2 regions of the Priestia sp. 10L35 genome follow, and region 2 is predicted to be linked to the other one. Evidence: a T-box and tRNA genes for the amino acid it is inferred to sense, from the RefSeq annotation. Region 2 holds a T-box; the other holds one or more tRNA genes.
The links. A T-box is a leader RNA that pairs with one kind of tRNA and senses whether it is charged. The one in region 2 lies ahead of thrS (threonine--tRNA ligase), so its partner is inferred to be a tRNA-Thr.
Positions count from the first base shown of each region.

Region 1 (11,591 bases), on a different contig from region 2:
TCCTATCGCTTGTGTTATCTACAATTGGATTTGGGGGACTTCTATACGGATTTAGCTCAGCAGGGGATAAAGGCTGGGATTCTGTGGAAGTATACGGCACCATTATCGTAGGAGCCGTGGCGCTGATTTTATTTATTACGCGTCAGTTCAAGCTTAAAACACCTATGCTTGAATTCCGCATTTTTAAATATCCAATGTTTGCTTTATCATCAACGATTTCAATGGTGATTACAATGGCATTATTCTCAGCCATGCTGCTAATGCCAATTTATGTTCAAACAGTACGAGGCATTTCTCCGCTTCACTCAGGATTACTAATGCTTCCGGGTGCGCTACTCATGGGTGTAATGTCTCCGATTACCGGAAAATTATTTGATAAATTCGGAGCGCGTGCACTGGCTGTAACGGGTCTAACGATTACAGCCGTTACGACGTATTTCTTCAGTAACTTAGAGCTTGATACGACATATACAACGCTCATTACGCTTTACACGCTTCGCATGTTCGGAATGTCTATGGTGATGATGCCGGTTATGACAAACGGATTAAATCAGCTGCCGCAGCGCTTTAATCCTCATGGTACTGCGATGAATAACACGCTTCAACAAGTATCGGGAGCTATTGGTTCGGCTCTTTTAGTAACGGTGATGTCAAATCGTACAGCTACGCATGCAAAAGAGCTTGCTCAAGATGCAATGAGCGGAGCAGGAGCAGCGAATGCAACGGCAGCCGGGGCAGCTCAAATGAAAGAACAAATTGGGATGCAGGCAATGGTACAAGGAATTAACGATGCGTTTGCCGTCTCAGTAGTACTAGTGGTGGTTGCTTTAATTCTTTCATTGTTTATGAAACGCGCCACGCCGGCAAGTGAAGATGAAGTGATAAAGGAAAAAGCAGGACGCGAGCAGTTTGCTAAATAAAAAAGAAATCCCCGCTGAAACAGCGGGGATTTCTTTAGCTTGTATATCTAAAGCTTAAGCCCATTTTCTTTAATAATTTCCGGTAGCCGATGGACGTTTGATCAGCCATAATATGCGCTTCCATCTGCAGGTCTAAAGGCAAGTCTTCAGGCTTTTGGTTTTCAACCATTTCACGGTCTTCGTCAAAGACGCGAAGGTTAAAGTCATACACACCTTCAACGGGAGAATCTTTGTCAAAGTTTCGAGCGATTGGTGCGAATAAACGTGTTTCGCGGGCTGAAATAGGAGAGACTGCATTCATAATCCACAGTTCTGCGCCTTCTGGGAAGTATACTTTTAGCGTAGCTGTAAACGGCGGATAAACATCAAAGACGCGAAGCCATTTAAAATCAGGTGGATTTAAATGCTGCTGTTCTTTGGAATAATTGCTCACGGTGCTCGTATATTCTACATGAAGCCCATACTCTGTATCGCTTACTTTATATTTAGGCACAAAGGCGTTGTTTCGATCACCAAATGTGTCCGTGTGAACCCAAGCAAAATGAGCTACGTCTAAAAAGCCTTCCATTTGACGACCGGCCGAACCCATGATATCAAAGCTCGGACAAACAATTTGCTGAAAATCAGGGTCCTCCCACGCATCGAAGTAAGGCAGGTTATCTTGTTCTCCTGTCAGGGAAGTCCACACTAATCCAAATCGTTCAATAACTGGATAGACGGCCATACACAAGCGGGGAGAAATATTGGCATCAGGGTGAGCTGGAATCGACGTGCATGCACCGTCCGTTGCATAGCGGAAGCCGTGGTAAGGACAGACAATTTCATCATCTTCCACCCAGCCCATGCTAAGAGGGGTGCCTCGGTGAACGCATAAATCACGAGCCGCCACTACTTTGTGTGTGGTACGGTATAGAACTAGATTTACATCTAGCAGTTTTACGGACGTTGGTTTCTCTGTTACATCACTGCAGCGTGCGACGGGGTACCAATACTTAGCGAGCGTCGTCCAATCTTCCAGGCTGAACGTGCAGTCTCTTGGGTAGGGAGTTGCCGTTTTTGATTTGGTCATGGTTGGTTGTTGTTCCATCTATTTTCTTCCCTTCTTTTGTAAGCTCTTTTACTAAGGGTAATATAAAAAAAGAAAATTCACACAATTTATGTAAGGAGTTCTAACATGAAATATGGAACTTTGTAAAAAGTGCGAATTTCAGAAGACGTAAATTAGAGAATATACCAATAAAAAAATTTAAAAAAGCGCTTCCTAAATGAATTTAAACGTGATATAATTTTCCAAGACGCTGGTGTAGCTCAGTAGGTAGAGCACTTGCATGGTAAGCAAGAGGTCGCAGGTTCGATCCCTGTCGCTAGCATACTAAAAAACCTTCTTTCTTGTTGAAAGAAGGTTTTTTTATTTGTGTCGGCTTTAAAATTATTCTCCGAATTATTCTTTCCCTTCTTGTGAAAACTTTAACAGTTTGATAGCCTTATTAGGAGGTTTTGAGAAAATATGTGTATCTTTTCCCCTGTGTCTTATGAATCATATTTAGAAATATTCTTAAAAGAATGTTTATTGTCTCTAAATATTGGGTACACGAAACTAGGGGTTAAATTTCAACAGGGAGTGTGAACGATAATTTGATTACGTTTAAGAATGTGTCAAAGCAATATCCAGACGGTACGACCGCCGTGAAAAATATTAATCTAGAAATTAAAGAAGGAGAGTTTTTCGTTTTAATTGGTCCGAGTGGGTGTGGGAAAACAACCACTTTAAAAATGATTAACCGTCTTCATGATATTACCGAAGGAGAACTATACATAAAAGATAAGCTCGTATCGGACCACAACATACATGAGCTACGCTGGAACATTGGTTATGTTCTGCAGCAGATTGCTCTTTTTCCTCATATGACCATCGCTGAAAATATAGCCATTGTACCCGAGATGAAGCATTGGAAGAAAAACAAAATCAAAACGCGCATTGATGAACTGCTTACCTTGGTAGGACTAGACCCAAAGCAGTATCGAAACCGAAAGCCGTCTGAGCTCTCAGGTGGCCAGCAGCAACGTGTAGGTGTAGCACGTGCCCTCGCAGCTGATCCCCCCGTTATTTTAATGGACGAACCCTTTAGTGCCCTCGATCCGTTAAGCCGCGAACAGCTTCAGCAAGATGTTATTAGCTTAAAAGAAAAAATCAAAAAAACATTTGTGTTTGTTACGCACGATATGAGCGAAGCGATGACGCTTGGAGATCGTATCTGCCTCATGAAAGATGGGGAAATTGTTCAAGTTGGAACCCCGGAGGAATTCATCCAAAAGCCTAAAAATGAATTTGTAAAAACATTTATTGGAAATCAAGGCAATGCTTTATTTGAGACATTGGATATGTTTGTCAAAGAAAGTGAACAGCCAGACGTAGAACCTACTGAAGAGTTAGCTTCAACCGCCACTGTTCAGCAGGCAATGGACGCCCTTTACGACCATGAAGCAATAGCCGTGAAAAAAGGGAGCAAACGTATTGGCGTTGTAACGCGCAAAACTCTATTAGCGTTTCTTTCTGATAAAACGAAAGAAGGAGGAACGCTGTAATGAATGCACTAAGCACATTATTAGATCAACGAGGAGATGCACTGTTTCAAGCTCTTCTTGAACACATTCAAATTTCAGTACTGGCTCTTGTTATCGCCGTATTAATTTCAGTGCCGCTCGGACTGTACTTAACGAGGCATGACCGCATTGCTGAACCAATCATTGGCGTAACAGCCGTACTGCAAACCATTCCTTCACTCGCTTTATTAGGATTACTGATTCCTCTTGTCGGAATTGGAACCTTTCCCGCGGTTATTGCACTGTTTTTATATTCGCTTCTTCCTATTGTACGAAATACATATACCGGAATTAAAGAAGTGGACCCATCTTTAATTGAAGCATCCAAAGCCATGGGGATGAACTCGTGGAGACGATTAATTAAAGTAGAACTTCCTCTAGCACTTCCTGTCATTATGGCCGGAATTCGCACAGCGATGGTACTCATTATTGGCACAGCGACAATCGTTGCTCTTATCGGAGCGGGCGGACTCGGAAGCTTAATTTTGCTTGGTATTGACCGAAGCGATAATAGTTTGATTTTATTAGGAGCCATTCCAGCAGCATTATTAGCGCTTATTTTTGATGGAATTCTGCGAACGATTGAACACTCAGCTAAAAAAGGGTCCAAAAAACGCTCGTTTATTATGATCATCGTATTAATACTTATTCTTGTTTCTCCGTTTGCAGCGATGAGCGCAACAAAACCAGACCTTGTTATCGGAGGGAAAATTGGTGCAGAACAAGACATTTTAATTAATATGTACAAAGAATTAATTGAAGATCAAACCGATATGAAAGTAAATCTTCGTTCGTCGCTTGGGAAAACGGTATTTGTATTTGAGGCTCTGCGTAACAAGGAAATTGATTTGTACCCTGAATATACGGGTACAGCCATTGTGACGCATCTAAAGGAACAGCCGGACAGCAAAGATGAAACAGAGGTGTACAAGCAGGCAAAAGAAGGATTTCAAAAGAAATTCGGCCTTGTCTATTTAGATCCAATGAAGTTTAATAATACGTACACATTAACCGTAACAAAGGAATTTGCCAAAGAAAATAATCTAACAACTATTTCAGATTTGGCAAATGCAACAGATAAAGTAAAAGCAGGGTTTACGCTTGAGTTTAAAGATCGTGAAGACGGCTATGTAGGCGTTCAAAAAGAATATGGTCTTACCTTCCCGAATATTAAAACGATGGAGCCGAAGCTTCGCTATCGCGCTGTAGAAAAAGGCGATATTAACATGCTTGATGCTTACGCAACGGACCCTGAAATCAAACAGTTTGGTTTGAAAGTCTTAAAAGACGATCAGCAGTTCTTCCCTCCGTATCAAGGAGCGCCTGTGCTTCGTGAAGATACGCTAAAAGAGCACCCTGAACTGAAAAAAATCTTAAATCAACTGGGCGGTAAAATCAGTGATGACGAAATGCGTGAAATGAACTATCAAGTAAATGCGAAAGGAAAAACAGCTGAAGAAGTTGCTCATCAATTCTTAGTGAAAAAAGGATTAATTAAAGAGTAAAAACGAAGAAAAAAGTTAGGACAACAGTATGTTAGTTGAAAGAAGATCCGAATGATGAATCGTTCGGATCTTTTTATTTTAGTTGTTTCTAGCAGTTGATTGGAGGGCAACGCGAAGACTCCCGCGGAAAGAGAAGTCTTGCATGGAAATCAACTGAGGTGCAAGAAGTGATTCATGCTCGATTATTTACTCCATTCGTCCATCTTTAGATTGGCGTGATTTCGTTATGTCTCAATCTCTTTTTAATGCGAGAGAAGCATTAATGAAAATGAGGTCTTATGAACAAGCTAAAGGTACCAAATTTGTTTTCTGATGGAAGGAAGGCGCTTTTATGAATTCATTTTTTACGTGTCATCCTGTACAACATTCCTTTCAGCTTTTTTCAGTTGAACATCTTGTAACTTTAGCTATTATCGTGATCATAGGAGCATTTATTTTTTTGTGTCGAAAGCATCTGGGAAAAAAGAGGTTTGTGTTCATTTTGCTTTCACTCATTCTAATTGCTTCAGAAACAGCCTACCAGGCTTGGGAAATCGGATGTCATCGGTGGTCTGCTGAAACTTCCTTGCCTCTTCAGCTCAGTGATATAGTCGTGCTGCTGGCTGCTGTTATGCTGATAACCAAAAGCAGGTTTCTTTTTTATTTTGTGTACTTCGCAGGAATCAGCAGCTCTGTTCAAGCGATGATTACCCCGGACCTTGGCGGCTATGCGTATGCCCAGTTTCGCTATGTGCAGTTTTATGTATCGCATGGCGGTGTGGTACTTGCTTGCTGTATGCTAATTGCTGCCTGCAGATATGAGCCGACGTTTCGTTCTTTGTTGGTAAGCGTAGTATTTGTTAATCTGTACGGGGGTTTTATCTATGTCATGAATCGTTTATTCCATGGGAATTATTTATACATGATGAAAAAGCCAGAGCACGCTTCCTTGCTGGATGTTCTTGGACCTCATCCTTGGTATTTAGTATGGATTGAAGGAATCATGATTCTTAGCTTTCTTGTCCTTTATCTGCCGTTTTGGGTACATAAAAAAATTAAAGGTGATAAAAGCAAAGTCAATTTTGTTGAAGCAAAATGATAATACTGGTAGTTTATAAGTGTAAACTAACTCGGATTTCCTAAAGGAAAAGGAAAGAATGACTGAACGAGCCGTGAGAGGCAAGCATAAAAAATAGAAAAGAAAAAAGCAAGCACAGACATCAGAAGGAGAGTATCAAAATGAAAACACTGGTTATTTTAGCACATCCAAACTTAACATCTTCTCGTATTAATAAAGCGTGGGCAGAGCGAGTAAAAAAAGAAGAGAATGTGTACGTTCATGATTTATACGCAAACTATCCCGATTTCAAAATTGATGTAGAAAAAGAGCAGGAGTTAGCTGTTCAATTCGATCGTATTGTTTTTCAATTTCCATTTTACTGGTACAGCTCACCAGCACTCTTAAAAGAGTGGCAAGATGTTGTCTTAACATACGGATGGGCTTATGGAAGCAAAGGTACTAAACTTCAGGGAAAAGAGTTTGTCGTAGCTACTTCAACAGGAGGCCCTGCAGAAGCTTATCAAGAAGGGGGATACAACCGTTACCCAATGAATCATCTGCTTCTTCCGTTTCAAGCTACGGCAAATTTAACAGGCATGAAGTTCCAAACGCCATTTTTATTTCAAGGAGCAGGCGGTGAGCTGAGCGACAAAGTCATTCAAGATAGTGCTGAAAGCTACGCTCAATTACTAAGGTAATAAAAAAAGCCGCGTTAACGCGGCTTTTTAATTTACATTTGTTCGTGAAAAAGAAGTAAGCAGCTTTTGAGGAGCGATATCTAATCCTTCAATGAGTAATCCTGTCATAGCAGTTAGACTCCCGACTTCAAATGATTCCCCCGCTCTCCAAAATGCGGATTCACCTTGTTTGATATAAATTTTCAGTCCGTTATCGCCAGCTACCCAGCCTTCCCCGTGAACGACTAATAGAAGCTGTGGAATCGTAGCTTCTTGACGGGGAGTATAATCATTTTCTTGAAAAGATAAAAAGCTAATTTTGACATCTCCAGTATGAGAAAGCAATGGATTTACTTTATAGGTAGAATGAAGAAAGGAACGCTCTTCTTTAGATTGAAAACCATATAATTTCATACGTTCATCTCCTTGAATCAAAAATATAAAAAAGAAGTCCTTCTCCTTTCATATACGCATGTAGTAGAAAAAATAGAACTTCAAAGAAATAGCTGTTTTCTGGAAAATGGCTTCATTTTTGTCGAAACTCAAATTTTTTTGAGAGATAGGGAGGAAAAACAGAAGTTTTTTTGAATAGTATAAAAAAAGGTGTCCGCTAATGGACACCTTTTCCTAATTTAAAAATGACTGTAACGCTTGTTTGTTTTCTTCAAGGTCGATGCTTAAAACAGCACCAATACCGGATACTCGTTCATTTGAATAGGAACCTTCGACCGGTAAACGAAGAGATTTTAAATCTGGCTGATTCCCAACTAAGAAATCTTTTCCTATCACGATAAATGTTTTTGGAGGAATATTTGTATCCACATATGGATCAATGACGCCCCATAGCTTAGGAGCTTTTGCCAGCGTCTTTACTTGAAGAGCTTCATCCATTAATTTACCGATCACTTCTTGTTGACGCTTCACGCGCCCGAAATCACTTTGGCTATCATGTCGGAATCGCACGTATCCTAGTAATTTATCTCCGTGAAGAGTTTGTTTTCCAGGTTTTAGCGTCATGCCAATTCCTGATGACATTTCGTGCGGCACGGTAACCGTAATTCCCTCAGGGGCAATTGTATCGGCAACTTTAGAAAAACCTTTAAAATCAACAACGGCATAATAGTTTACATCTACGCCGAAATTTTCTTTAATTGTCTTACGCATTAATTCGGGCCCGCCAAATGCATAGGCTGAATTTAATTTGTTTTTGCCATGTCCAGGAATATCCACATATGAATCACGCATCAAAGAAATAATTTTAGGCTGATTGCTGTCTTTGTCATAATGAGCAATCATGATTGTATCGGCACGCGAATGTTCTTCACCTCGAGAGTCAATTCCAAGAAGCAGCACATTCATGCTATCTAAATTGGCACTTGCACCATTAAAATCAAATTGTCCATCTTTCCCAAAAGCTCCGTCTGCTTCTGCTAACCCTTGTTGGTATTGATAATACACATACGCACCAGCGGCGATTACAAGAATGAGAAAGAAAAGAAGTAGCTTTCTAAAGCGTTTCTTTTTTCTTTGCTTTTTTCTTTTATGTTGTTTACGTTCTGTACGTTCTTCCAAATGTCTCACCATCGCATTCAAAAATATTAATACTTTTTTGTTTGAAACCAATTATGCAAAAAATTATAAAACGACATAATAAAATTAACACTAAGGAATTAGATTAGCAAGTACGTTCACTAGTAAATCTGCGAAGACAGCTAAAATAAGAGAAGTGTACAAATAGAAGAAAGAGGAAATAAAGGTTATTTTTTTCAAGGATCTTTGTTATAATCTATCATAGTTAGGGGAAAAGTTCTGTCTTTTAAGAATGGAATAAGAGGAAAGTCTCTATTTGGGGAGAATCAAATATAGGTCTAAATGTAGAAAAAAGGAGTGAAGCGAATGAGTATATATGTGTCATCTTCGAACCTTGTGCTGATTCCAGAAGCGACGTTAAGTCATTGGAAACCTTATGGCGCGGGGGAATTGACCGGAGCTATTATTTCAGGTAAAGATAGTGCTGAAATAATTAAAGAGCTTAATCAATCGTCTATTCTGCCTTTTACAAGTTTTTTCTATCGAAAGCATTTTGTTATTCTGTTTGATAAAGAACAAGTGAAAAATCATTTTGAACAGCTGCTTTTATTATATAAATCTCAGGGATATATTTTTTATTCTTCTACTTTATACGATGATCACTGGTCCCAGGTCCTTGAAGGAACGAAGCAGCTGCTAACGGTAAATGGACAAGTGGTGCCAGTGCTTGAGCTTGAACAAAACGGTGAATTTGATGTTGTGCGTGATGAAGGCGGTCTGCACATAGTGATAGATGATGACGAAGACGAAGAGAAGCAGCTAGAAAAAAAAGTTCATGAGCTTCCGCTTGAAGAAGGTACCTATTTTATTGGCGATCCGGGATTTGTTGAAAACCGGGACATGCTGGTGAAAGAATATTTTCCTAAAGGTACGTACGAATTTATTTATAGATACGGAGAAAATGGCTGGCTGATGAAAGTAAGTATTCAGCGAAAAGCGATTAAAGAGCAGCTTACTACTCTTCACGCGGCTTTGTCTTAACCTCTATTCATTGTACAATATTGCTAAATAACTATGTTATAATAGTAATATTGTACAATGAAAGGGGTTTTTTTAATGGAAGCACGTTTACAAAAAGTCGTATCGTGGCTAAAAGAAAAGAATGTAGAAGCAGCCTTTATTTCGTCAACCGAAAACGTATTTTATTTAACTGGATTTCACACGGATCCGCATGAGCGTTTGCTTGGCTTATTTGTGTTTAACGAAGCGGAGCCGATGCTTGTTTGCCCATCAATGGAAGTGGGACAAGCAAAAGAAGCGGGCTGGAAGTTTGATGTGATTGGATATGAAGATCATCAAAATCCTTGGAAACTTATTAAAGAAGCTTTACATAAACGAAACGTAATAGATGTGAAAAAGGTTGCTGTAGAGAAAGAGCAGCTGCTGTATGCGAGAGCTGAAGAACTGCTTAGCCTATATCCAAACGCTGAGCTAGTCGGAGCAGAAGAGAAGTTAAATCAGCTGCGTTTAATTAAAGATGAGCGTGAAGTTGAGATTCTTCAAAAGGCAGCTGCCTTAGCTGATTTTGGTGTAGAAGTAGGTGTAGCTGCTTTAAAAGAAGGCGTTACGGAAATGGATGTTCTGGCTAAAATTGAATACGAGCTAAAGCGAAAAGGAATTCGTGAGATGTCGTTTTCAACGATGGTTTTATTTGGTAAAAAAACGGGAGAAGCGCATGGGAACCCAGGTCTTCGCACGTTAAAGCCAGGAGATATGGTTCTGTTCGATTTAGGTGTAGTGCTAGACGGATACTGTTCAGATATTACACGTACAGTCGCTTACAAGTCTATTAATGATAAGCAAAAAGAAATCTATGAAACGGTACAGCGCGCTGAGCAGGCAGCACTTGAAGCTTCCAAGCCCGGAACTCGCATTGGCGACTTGGACATGGTAGCACGCAATATTATTACAGAAGCAGGATATGGAGAGTATTTCTTGCATCGTCTTGGTCATGGTCTTGGCATCAGCGTGCATGAGTTTCCTTCAATGAGCCGCAACAATGACGATGTGCTTCAAGAAGGCATGGTATATACAATTGAACCGGGTATCTATATTCCAGGACTCGGAGGCGTGCGTATCGAAGATGATGTAATCATTACAAAAGATGGATACGAAACGTTAACGAAGTACCCAAAAGAATTACAAATTATTTCATAATAATGTCATAAAAAATAGAGGCTGCCATGGTGCAGGCTCTATTTTTTATGGGAAAAGAAAAAATTGGTTAAGGTTTCTCGTTTGCTTCTTGATACAATTTCATAGTATGTTACGAAACGATAACATTTCTATCACATTTTCTAAAAACTATATCGTAAGCGAGTGCAGTAGTATATGCTGTACAGTAGGGAGCTTTTTAAGGTCGCAAGCAAGGAGGTTTTTTATGAGTAATTTTACAAAAGATGAAGAATTAATTATACATAAAGCAATAGATGTATTTGGTCAAAAGGATCGAATTGAAGATTATTCAGATGAAAGAAAAAAGCATGGTATTCACGTTGTGGCGTGTGAAAACCATCCGCGTCAAGACGTAACCGCGTATGCAACGCTCGGTGGACATCAATGTCCGACAGGCTATACAGTTGGAGGAATCCCGCTTCGAATTGAAATCGTTGGGGCTTGTCATGAGGAATTTGGTATTTATTCTGCTATTTTAGCAAACTGTATTTTCCATATGATGAAATCTCATGTGTCCATCTTCCCAGGAGCTATTTATAAAGACGTTATTGCAGTGCTTGATGACAGCTTTCATATGCAGCACATTTTGCTGATTCCGCCGTTTTTATGGGATAATTTTTCAACGATTGAACTATCTGATAAAAAAGTAACGTTCCTGCAGGCCGTTCCGATTTCAGAAAATGAACGTGCTTTTGCACTTGAGTACGGAGTAGATTCGTTGCTAAGCCGCTTTGATGCTGAGCAGGTGAATGTCTTCAATTTAGAAAGAAGATCTGTTGTATAAACAAAAAGAGCGCCGACTAAGACGCTCTTTTTTGTTATTAATTAGTAGGTCAATTCTTTTTGCGGTATAGCTTTTTTATGACTTGTTTGGTAGCTGTGAAGGACCATGCCTGCTATGATAACTCCCATTCCAACCCAAGAAAGAATCGATGGCAAAGGACTTGATAGAAGGGAGACCTCTCCTAGCAGGGCAAATAAAACTTCCATCGATTGTGTAGCTTCAACTGCACCTAGCTTTTGAGAATCTTTTTTAACAAGGTCGGTTGCTGCAAAAAATAGAACTGTTGCACATACTCCT
Region 1 is NZ_JBFTKA010000001.1:962,296-973,886, forward strand. It holds gene AC1DEF_RS04910 (DHA2 family efflux MFS transporter permease subunit) at 1-920, shown strand, start outside; gene AC1DEF_RS04915 (aromatic ring-hydroxylating oxygenase subunit alpha) at 955-2,007, opposite strand; tRNA gene AC1DEF_RS04920 (tRNA-Thr) at 2,218-2,290, shown strand; gene AC1DEF_RS04925 (ABC transporter ATP-binding protein) at 2,556-3,506, shown strand; gene AC1DEF_RS04930 (ABC transporter permease/substrate-binding protein) at 3,506-5,029, shown strand; gene AC1DEF_RS04935 (YwaF family protein) at 5,361-6,107, shown strand; gene AC1DEF_RS04940 (NAD(P)H-dependent oxidoreductase) at 6,248-6,766, shown strand; gene AC1DEF_RS04945 (cupin) at 6,794-7,159, opposite strand; gene AC1DEF_RS04950 (LCP family protein) at 7,373-8,329, opposite strand; gene AC1DEF_RS04955 (hypothetical protein) at 8,642-9,316, shown strand; gene AC1DEF_RS04960 (M24 family metallopeptidase) at 9,392-10,492, shown strand; gene AC1DEF_RS04965 (suppressor of fused domain protein) at 10,716-11,294, shown strand; gene AC1DEF_RS04970 (DMT family transporter) at 11,336-11,591, opposite strand, start outside.
Region 1: it has a tRNA-Thr gene. The T-box ahead of thrS (threonine--tRNA ligase) is inferred to sense a tRNA for this amino acid. The anticodon was not compared.

Region 2 (11,591 bases):
TTTTTCGGAGGCGTGATTATTAACCATATGGGACTTACTTCACTTCCTTGGGTTGGCGCCATTTTTGTAGGAACGGCTTTTGTTATTAGCACTTGTCTGTTTATTGTGGAAACACGCAAAAAACATAGTGAACAATCGTCCTAACTGTCTAACAACTGAACAACAAGCAAAAAAGAGCCTTTCTTAGATGAAAGGCCCTTTTTTGCTTTTAACTTGCTTTTTTCATTTCTTTACTTGTTAATCGACTGTGTTTACGAGAGTAACCTATATATACAAATATACCAAGCACAATCCATATGCTAAAATACAGCCATGTTGTTTTAGGAAGATTAATCATTAAAAATAAACAAGATAATACGGATAAAATTGGTAAAACCGGGACAAACGGCATTGTAAATCCACGTTTTAAAGTTGGGTGCGTTTTACGTAAGATGATAATGCTGACGCCCACCATGCCGAAAGTTAAAAGAGCTCCGATATTTGCTAAATTCGCAAGTTCTTTTAGATCAATAAACCCTGAAATTAACGCTCCGATAATCCCTACTAGCCAAGTGGAAAGAGTCGGAACTCCCGTTTTCTCATTTGTTTTAGCAAATGCTTTTGGTAGCAAGCCGTCGCGGCTCATTGAGAATAAAATGCGTGTTGCTGCATAAATGTAGGCAAAGATAACAGCCATAATTCCAATGACAGCTCCTGCAGCAATAACTCCTGCCACTGCATTTTGTCCTACTGAATGAAGAACATAGGCCATTGCTTCTGGAACATTCAGTTCCTTGTAAGAAACAACTCCTGTCATAACAAGGCATACTGCTACATAAATAATCGTGCAGATCACAAGTGAACTAATAATTCCAATTGGCAAATTGCGCTGTGGATTCTTTACTTCTTCTGCTGATGTAGATAAGGCATCAAAACCTAAGAAAGCAAAAAATACGGCCGCGCCCCCTGTCACAACACCTTCAATTCCATAAGGCATAAAAGGTGTCCAATTAGACGGTTTTACATAAAAAGCTCCTACAATAATAAAAAGAAGGATAATAAACAATTTAACAAGCACCATAAAGTTATTCACTTTTTTACTTTCTTTTGTTCCTCTTGAAAGCAGCCATGTAATAAGAAGCGTAATACAAATAGCAGGAAGGTTCACTAGACCTCCATTTGCAGGGATCGTAATCAATTCTTTTGGCAGCGAAAAACCAAAGCCTTCTAAAAAGTTGTTAAAATAAGAAGACCATCCGTTTGCTACTGCTGACATTGTTAACAAATAGACAGAAAGCAACGTCCATCCCATTAAGTGCGCTACCACTTCGCCGATGGTTGCATATGTATAGGTGTAAACGCTCCCAGATACAGGTATAGTTGAAGCAAATTCCGCATAGCACAGCGCTGCAAAACCGCATACAATAGACGCCAATATAAAAGAAAAAATAACGGCTGGTCCAGCATCGTTAGCAGCTACTAAGCCTGTTAATACTAAAACCCCCGTTCCGATTACGGCTCCAATACCAAGAAGAGTCAAATCGAATGCTCCTAATGTTTTGACTAGAGATTTGTTTTGACTTTGTTCTAATAATTGCTCGATTGACTTCTTTTTAAATAGTTTTCCCATTGCACTCTCTCCTCTCTGTTGCCACTCATCCATTAAAAACTTGAAAATAACGTTTTTCCCCATTTGGCTGCGCGTTTTCACTTCAGATACAGAAGTAATTATATAGAAATAATTACTAACTTGTCTATTAGTATACTAATATCATTATATATATTTCAAGAGTTTTTGTAAGCGATTTCTTATCGTTGCTCTATTTTGGATTTATAAACTAAATAAAGAGGTTATCATTGTGCTTATGTATAATAAATTTGAATAAAAATAATATTCTAAAAAATTACTTTATATGTTTTTAGATAACTTTTTTACTAACTATCTTCAGATATAAATTCCTGACATAGAGATTATTTACAGAACGATGAATGTTTTATCTTACCGGGTGTTATAATGATGAAAACTGAAGTGTATGAAGGGCGGAGAAAGATGATTAACTTACTTATTGGCTGTATTTTACTAGCATTAGGAGTATACTTTATGTTTAAATTTCTTTTTTACTCTCCTTCTAAAAAGAAGCGAGATCAGCAAAACATGAACAAACCATCAGGTGAGGCTTCAGCTTCATCCCGTACAAACGATTCGAATGGAATAAGATAAATTTTTTTATAAAATACCGGCGTTTGTCTAAGGCAAAAGTTATACTGCTGATATATATTATCTTATACCCTTCTAGTTCAATATTCCCTTCATTTTGGTGTGAGACAAAATGAAGGGAATCAATACCCGACTTAAAAAATCAGATTTTTCTATTTAGTAAGGTAAATAGCTTCAACAAACTCTGTTTGAATTCTTTTCTTTATTCAAGTGTACAGCTGCCTCTTCCACACTTACTGTTCCTATATTTTTCTTCCCGTGCTTTCGCATAGCAAGCGATTCATTTTCCACTTCTTTATCTCCTATCACAGCCCTATAAGGAACTTTCAGCATTTCTGCTTCTCGAATTTTCAGCCCTATTTTTTCAATGCGATCGTCTACTTCAACACGATACCCTTTTAACTCAAGCTCGTGTTTCACTTTATATGCATATTCCACGTGCGGCGGTGCAATAGGCAATAGTTTGAGTTGAACAGGAGCTAACCAAAGAGGAAATTGGCCTTCGTAATGTTCAATCAAGATGGCCATAAATCGCTCAACGGAACCGTATATAGCGCGGTGAATCATTACGGGACGATGAGGTTTATTGTCTTCTCCAATATACATACAGTCAAACTTCTCCGGCATTAAGAAATCAAGCTGAACTGTTCCACACTGCCAGCTTCGACCTAAGGAATCTAAAATATGAAAATCGATTTTCGGCCCATAAAAAGCTCCGTCTCCTTCATTCACCTGATAGTCTAAGCCTTTTTCACTTAACACAGATTGAAGCGACTTTTCTGCTTGGTTCCATGTTTCAATATCTCCCATGAATTTTTCAGGTCGTGTGGATAGCTCCACTTTGTAATCGAAGCCAAAATGTGAGTAAAAGTCATGGATAAACGCTAGAATGCGGCTAATCTCAGCTTCAATCTGACTGAGTTCTACGAATAAATGAGCGTCGTCCTGTGTAAATGAACGGACTCTTAGCAATCCGTTTAAAGACCCAGAAAGCTCGTGACGATGAACTAATCCAAGCTCTGCGTATCGAATCGGAAGTTCTCGGTAGCTTCTTCGTTTGCTGTTAAACAATAAAATGGCTCCCGGACAATTCATCGGTTTAATCGCATAGTTTTGTTTGTCAACATTTGAAAAATACATATTCTCATGATAGTGCTCCCAGTGCCCTGATTGTTCCCAGAGCTCCTGTTTCATCATGATGGGTGTTTTTATTTCTTGATAGCCTGCTTTATAATGCTTTTGTTTCCAGTAATTTTCTAACTCATTTCGAATAATCATTCCGTTAGGTAAGAAAAATGGCATACCAGGAGCTTCTTCCATCGACATAAACAGCTCCAGTTCTTGACCTAACTTTTGATGATTTCGCTTTTCTGCTTCCACTTGTTTTGACATGTTCATTCCTCCAATATGTTTTTATTCAACAAAAAAACCGCACTCATCCCTAGTAAAGGGACGAATGCGGCCGTGGTACCACCCTAATTCCGTAAAATACTCATACGTATTTTACGCTTAAAAAGATAACGGTTTTACCGGTTGCGGTTTCAGTGTATACACATTCCCCGCCGCAGCTCCAAGGTGGTAAATTCATTTTGTTTTCTAAGGGTTCTCAGCCAGTGACCCTATTCTCTGTAAAGAAAATCCAAAAATGATTCATGTCCTTTTCATTGCTTGTATATTCATTTTTTCTACATAAAAAGCCGCACTCATCCCTAGTGAAGGGACGAATGCGGCCGTGGTACCACCCTAATTCCGTAAAATACCTATACGTATTTTACGCTCAAAAAAGATAACGGTTTTACCGATTGCAGTTTCAGTTATGCACGTTCCCTGCAATAGCTCTAAGGTGGTAAATCAGATGATTTCTTAAGGGCTCTCAGCCAGTGACCCTATTCTCTGCGAAGAAAACAGCATCTAATTCATGTCCTTTTCATTGCCAAATACTGTTTATTAGTTGTTAAAAGCGATTATAGTGTATAAATTTAACAAAAGTCAAGAAGTAATTTTTTATTTTTTTATGGTATAGAATTACTTTATGCTTGAATTTTTGAAAAGTTACTTAAGAATATACGGACTTAAAAAGTTTTTTATTATATTATTAACGAATACATTCCATTCTTATTTTTGCTCTTTATTTTCACAGCAATAAAGAGCAAAAATAAGATACCATAAGTCCTTATTTGTTTTATCTAAGCGGTATTAACGAAGTTAAACCCAATACTATTCCAAATCAGAACAAGTAACCTAACACAAGCATCATCAGGTTTTCAATTTATATACTAAAATATTAAATACACCTTTTTCTGCTCACGCAAATATCTGACTTGAATCCATAGAAACTATTTTTTATCTATCTTTAGACAAAAGCTCATCATGCATGCTTCCACTTTGCGGAAAAATCCGTTTTTTCCTGACTTGTTCTTTAAGAATAACGTCAAGCTGCCGCTGAATTTTCCTTGTTTCATTTGTCGAAAAATACGGGTGAGCCAGATTTACTGTTTCTAACGGATCCTTGGTCAAATTGTACATTTCAATTTGATCAGGAACACGGGTTGTTTTAAGGGTAGTAAAACTCACAGGGTAACCTTCATATTGCTCTCCGTGAATGAATTCATCTTTTTCGTCATCTGCTGACCAAAATTGCAGATTATCATGATAGCGAGCGTATTTCCAAATTTCCTTTCCTGCCGCTGACGAAAACTCGACAATGACCGCTTGAATGTGATTAGGCTGAACAACTGACGGGTAGCTTTCTCCTAAAAAATTTGTTTGGTGAAGTCCTTTTGTCGGGTCATCATCCGTCATGAAGAAAATCGCTGTTTCCTCTTGCTCAGCACACGTTTCTCCTCGAAGTATACCTGACAGGTCTCGCCCAACAAATGGATGTACTTCCGTATGACTTTTTTGTAATTGCTTTTGAATAGCGGAAGCATCTATATTAGCTAAACTAAGCATTGTCGGGATCAAGTCAAGGTGACTAGTCAGTGTGTCTGTACGTTGATAACTAGGAAACAAACGCTTGTTATGAATGAGAAGCGGAACGTGAATAGATTCTTCATACATGTTGTACCATTTTTGATGTAGTCCCCCGTGAGCTCCAAGCAAATCACCGTGATCAGACGTAAAAATAATAATTGTATTTTCATAGAACGAAGATTGTTCCATGGTCCGAAGAACTTTTAAAATTTGTTTATCAACATTTTTTTGCAGCTGATAATACAAGCGCCGGTAGAAGCTAGAATTTGGGGTTGGCTGCAGCGCTTTTGGATAGATGTATTTATAGCTGCTTTGAGCGCTAGGCTTTGTTTGTAAAGGTTCTCTAATGGTAGGTGGCGGATCGATGTTTGGAATCGTCTCATCAATAGAAAACTGAAACATAGGAAGGTGTTTGGTAATCGCTCCGAACAGCGCAATGTCATGCGGGTTCACAAATGAAGCTACCATGAGCCAAGGCTGCGCAGGCGCTTGATGTTCTAATCGTTGAATAAGCTCTATGATTTCCTCTGCATATATTTCGTCTCGTCCGCTCACTCCAACGGCCGCAGATGAACCGGAATTGTGCGGATTTCTCCCTTCCGGTTCCGGACCAATCCACCCTGAAAAACCAAACTTTTCAAGCTTATTAGCCCGTTGATAAAGGCCTTCTTTCTCTGGATCCGGTATTCCTGTTTGCATCTGATAGCTAGAAAAAACGTCATGTGTTCCTGGAATTAAGATGTTCTCATCAGAAATATGCCATTTTCCTTTATAAAAGGTTTGATATCCAGCCTTCTTAAAATACTCTCCCATCGTCGGGACGGTATTAGGCTGCAGCCAAAACATATCAGGATCTTGTGATTTCTTTGCGATACCTTGCGTTTGCGTAACTCCGTGCAAGGAAGGATACTGCCCTGTAAACAATGTAGCTCGACTTGGTGAACAAGCTGTAGAACCGACGTAGTGACGAGTAAACTCCGTTCCATGCTGTTTTAAAAATTCATGTGCTTTTAAATGTTTTTTTCTCCACTTTTTTAGTTCTTTACTTTCATATAAGGGTGGAAATCGCTCCTCGTCCACGATAATCAACAAAAAATTAGGCTGTTTCTGCATGGTTATTCCTCCGCATGTTTATCAAATTTTCTGTATTGATAAACTATGTAAAAAGCACTTTTTTTAGAAGAACGGAGTACGGTTCATGTCTTTTTATACCCACACAAAAAAAGACTTGGAGGATTTCTCTAAGTCTTTCATAACTCGTTTCAATACGATATCCCTTATTTTTTGTAAGCTTTTAGCGGCTGATTTCGTTTATAGGTGCTAATGATACTAGGTATACCTACAATTATACTTATCATAAAACTCCACATCATGTAGCGCCAATCACCTGTAAAAAGCGCTACTCCCGTAAAAAAACGAGCTGACCAGCAAGAGCTAACCATGAAGCTATCCAAGCAAACATCATATTCTCTTTCACGTTATCACCTCATATTTTTAATTATGAATGACTTTTTATATTTTACCATGAAATTCTAATTTTAAAGATTATTCTACTGTTTATTTTATGTACATAACTAAAAAAGCTAATAGCAGCGCGTAGCTAGCCATTAGCTTTTTTATTATTTTGCAAATACATGATTTCCTATTTTAATTGTTTCTTGTTTTTGGCGCAGCCATTGATCTCCCGTTTTATCAGGATTAAAGAAGAATAATGAACCTTTTCCTTGACCTTGGAAGTTAATTGCTTCTTCTACAGCTTTTTTTGAATCTTTGTCTGCAGGTTTATTAATTTGACCGTTGCTGACCGGACTATACTGACCTTTTTGATAAATAACGCCTTTTACAGTGTCTGGGAATTTGCTGCTGTCGACTCTATTTAATACAACTGTCGCCACGGCTACTTTGCCTGCATAAGGCTCTCCTTTGGCTTCAGCTGATACAAGACGAGCTAATAATTCTTTATCATTTTTATTTACTTGAACGTGCTGTTCATGAGCGGGCGCTGCTGCAAATGCTGAGTAACCTGCACCAAAACTTGGGATAAGCATTGCTATAGCAATCACTAGTTTCTTTATCATAAAAATAAAAAGCCTCCTTGCTATTTCTTGACGTGGTTCATATGCTAGCAGAAATATAGGAGTCTTTCATTGCAAAAAATTATCCAGTTCCAAAAGAAATTGGATGTTATTGTCTTCTTTAAACAATCTTTAGCTTATAAAGAACCCTTTATGATTACGTATGAGTTGCACTTCTAAACCTTAAAGAAATTATAATTTTTCTGTTTGAAATATAAAGTTTGAACTGTATATTTCCTTAACTACTGAAGAAAGAATATCAATTCCTTTCTTTAACTCCTCATCTGCAGCAGTAAGACTTATGCGAATGCACTCCCGGTTGTGAGAAGAAGATTGGCTGCCGTGAAAGAATGAGCCGCCTGGCACTACAATCAAGTTTTCTGCTTTTAATTTATTGTATAGATCGCTATCACTGAAAGGCAAACCTTCTAACCAAAGCCAGCCAAATAACGAACCTTCCGCTTTGTGCAAATACCAAGGAATATCATCCGGCATACGTGTAGTTAAAAGTTTTTTTAAATAGTCATGTTTGTATTTATAATGAGTTCTTATATAGTTAGCTGAAATTCCGGCTAACTGCCCGCTCTTTAAGGTGTTAACCACCATCCTCTGACCTAGCCTAGAAGAATGAATCAAAATATTTGATTGAAATGCTTCCATTACTTTTATGAAGTCACTTTTTCCTATAGCAATTCCTATTCTCTCACCAGGCAATCCGGCTTTAGAAAGACTCATGCAGTGAATGATATTATCATGTATGATCGGATTCATTTCAATAAAATTAATAGCAGGAAAAGGCGGTGCGTAAGCTGAATCAATTAGCAATGGAATGTGATAGTCCTTGCACACTTGGGATATAAGCTGTACGGCTTCTTCGGAAAGGATGTTGCCGCTTGGGTTATTAGGTCTTGATAATACAATAGCTCCGATATCTGGGTCCTGAGCTATTTTATCTTTAAATGCCTGTTTGTTAAATTCATAGCGAAACGTATGACGATCAAGCTTTGAGAGGATAGGAGGAATTCCTTCTATTACACCTTCCTCAAGCGCGACTCCACTATACCCAGCGTAATCTGGCAGCATAGGTATTAATGCTTTTTTTACTCTTCCTTCTTTACTTGTACCGCAAAACGAATTTAAAGCTAAAAAAAAGAGATTTTGACTTCCCGACGTGATCAAGACTTGTTCTCTTTCCAGTTTAATACGATAATTCGTAAAGAAGTATTCTCTTATGCAATCAATTAATTCATGCGTACCGTAACTAGAACCATATTGGCTAATCAAATTTTTTAATTGTTTGTCGTTCACAATATTTCTTAAAGCTTCTTGCCACATTTCATAAACTTGAGGGAGGATAGCGGGGTTGCCAGCACTTAAATTCACATATTGATTGAGATTGGAATTCAGCACCTCTTGGATGTCATGCATGATAGCGCGAACGCCTACTTTATTAGTCATTTTGCTTCCTATTTTACTTAAATGCAAAGCAGTCACTAGTGCACCTTCTCCTTAAAGATTATGGTCATCGAATAGTAAGTATGGAACTTCAATCTTTTTATTTTGCTGATTAATAAAGTAATTGTCCGGAATAGTAAATTTATCATCGTTCTCACTAGGTAATAAGTATTTTCGAACATAATGTTCAGCTTCTTCTTTATAGTCAGAGTCACTTTGAATCGTTTCAAGTTCTTCAATTTCTTTTACTAAAAGATCCAGTTCTTTTAAGCATATGTCTAAATCTAAATAAGCATGGTCTCCTTTTCGGGATATTGAACGCCCATTTGCAACTAGCCAGCTAAAAAGAAAAAAACCTGTTCCAGAATCAAAGTTTCGAGGTGCATTATGCTGACTAGGGTATCTTAAAAGTCGTTCAAAGAGAACAAATTCCGTTATCTCTTCCCAAAAAGGATATTTTCTTTTATGAAGAGTCAGCACCGTCTGGCAATCTACTTTAACTTCTTCTAGTATGCCTGCAAAAAAATTCATTTTCGCCTGTATATGTTGGTCAAAAGGTTTATTTCCGCAGTGATGGTAATAATCATGCAGATATCCCCAGATTACCCTTGCCTGATAAGTGTCTTCTCTATTCATAGTATGAGATTTAAAGTTGAAATCAAGAAAGATAGAAGACGCTCTTTTTAATGTATCCTCATTGTATATGCTGTGAAATTTATTAAAGAAAAATATCGCGAAGTTTTGACTTGTTACCTTTTCTTTTGTTTTTACATTCTCAGGGAAAAATACAATACACTTCCCTTCCATAAATCCTTGAGTACCAGCCAACAGTTTTAAAGATTCACACCCATTTTTAGGATGAGGAAGGTCTGCTTCGATGGATTTCATGATTTCAGGTTCATCGCGCACAGCGATAAAGGCTTCTAAATAAAATCCTCTTTTTGTAGGGCCATTAGGCGTTACAATCGGTCCTAAAAAGAACGTCGCCTCCCCGTTTGCAGGCGAGCTATAAGCAATTAACGTTTGATCAAAATAAGGAGCTTGATCGAGTCCTCTTTCAATCCAATCACATACGTCATTTTTTAATGCATTCCACACTTCAGTTAAATTTAAAGAGTTATATATTGTTTTAGTTTCAGCAACTACTTTTAATAAGAGCTCTCTAGCTTTTTCGTAATTTCTTTTGACCTCTCCATTTGGGCCCTGATATTTTCTTATCTCATATAGAGAAGGTACTATTTTATCGTTTAATAACTCCACTAAACTTTGAGTATGATTTTTTGTTAACATGATTAAAACCCTCCTTTTTTAGAACAGCTACTTAGCAGAAATATTTTTAGATGATTTAAGAGTAGAATTATTTGTGTTTTTCTCTATTTGCTTTTTCAAGTTAATAAATATAACCCCTGCTATTACAAACGCTGTACCTATATAGACCTGTTTGTTTAATGTTTCACCTAAAAAGACAAATCCTACATATAAGGCGATAACCGGTGAAATAAATAAATGCGCCGTTGCTTTTGATATATGCCATTTTTTTAATAAATAAATATTAATAGAAAACCCCACGACCGACCCTATAATGGCCAAGTATAATAATGAGATAAGACTAATCCCGGAGAAAGTGCGGTTTCCATTTTCTACAAATAGACTAACAATCAGTAAACAAGCGCCTCCACTTAGCATCGAAAAAGAATTAAAGGTCATAATAGGCAAGGATTTTATGCGAGATTGAACTTGAACAGTTATAAAAGCAGAACCTAGCATAGCCATTAAAATGACGATCATGGCTACTATTTGAATCACATTTCCCTGTATAAACAGCTGATTTCCAAATACAACGCTCATACCAATTAAGCACATGACTACACCTAGCTTTTGTCCTTTTGTAGCTGGTGTTCCTTTAAATAAGCGATTAAATAAAAGAGCAAACACTGAAATGCTGGCAGCTAAAACGGAAACAAGCCCGCTTGGCAAATAGACGGATGCCCAATAAACAGAACCAAACGGTAGAGCAAAGTACAAAATTCCGTTTAATGCTGAAATGATTACTACTTCTTTTGAAACGGCCATTTTTTTTGTGAGTAAGAGGTAGAGGGCAATTATTAAACTAGCAATTAAAAACCTCATACCTGCTGACCATAGAGGCAAGCTATCCTTTAATCCAGTCTTTTGAAAAGCCCATGTCGTTCCCCCGATGACGGCTAATAGACAGAACAAAAGATGTACATGAATACGGGTTAATTTAGAAATCACTGTTTCACCTTATTTCTTTTTTAAAGTTAAGCCTATTTTCTTCCGTGGAGCGTAAAACACATCGGCACTTCTCCAAAATCTTTTAAAACTGTTAACCCCTGCTCGTTAGCGGCTTTACTCGTTGTAATACATGCGTCTACCTTTCCTTCTAAGCAATCAATCGCCGCTTGAGCATTACTATTTACTAACTGAACATTGGGACTGATGGAATGAGCTAAATCAACAGGGGCAGGATGTGAAGCAATTAACAGGTTATTGGTTGTTATCACCTCTTCTTTTGAGGCAAGCACCATGTTATACGTTGGCATAATAAAGCTATCTACTAGCTCTAAACTAGTTAAATTTTTGAACACAATATCATGTAAGTAAGGATATACTGCGCAGCCTAGAAGAGCAGAACTCTCTGTTTTTTTCACATGAACTAAAGCTTCTTCCAACGTTTGATGCAAAAAGACCTGACCTTGTATGCTTTGGCGTTCGAACCACAGATAGCCTGCTTTTTCACAATTTGTTCCTTCAGGCCCTAAGGTATGGATAATGCTAATTTTTTGAAGCTGCTTATTTTTCTTACTAGACGACTCTGCAACTATCATAGCCTTTGATACCCCCTATGCGTTTACTTTATTTTTATAAAC
Region 2 is NZ_JBFTKA010000002.1:382,352-393,942, forward strand. It holds gene AC1DEF_RS07940 (MFS transporter) at 1-144, shown strand, start outside; gene AC1DEF_RS07945 (amino acid permease) at 209-1,609, opposite strand; gene AC1DEF_RS07950 (hypothetical protein) at 1,994-2,200, shown strand; gene thrS (threonine--tRNA ligase) at 2,372-3,589, opposite strand; T-box leader at 3,643-3,871, opposite strand; T-box leader at 3,911-4,137, opposite strand; gene AC1DEF_RS07960 (sulfatase family protein) at 4,541-6,283, opposite strand; gene AC1DEF_RS07965 (cell wall hydrolase) at 6,790-7,248, opposite strand; gene AC1DEF_RS07970 (valine--pyruvate transaminase) at 7,438-8,739, opposite strand; gene AC1DEF_RS07975 (DUF6421 family protein) at 8,755-9,990, opposite strand; gene AC1DEF_RS07980 (DMT family transporter) at 10,018-10,956, opposite strand; gene AC1DEF_RS07985 (type 2 periplasmic-binding domain-containing protein) at 10,989-11,549, opposite strand; gene AC1DEF_RS07990 (ATP-grasp domain-containing protein) at 11,565-11,591, opposite strand, start outside.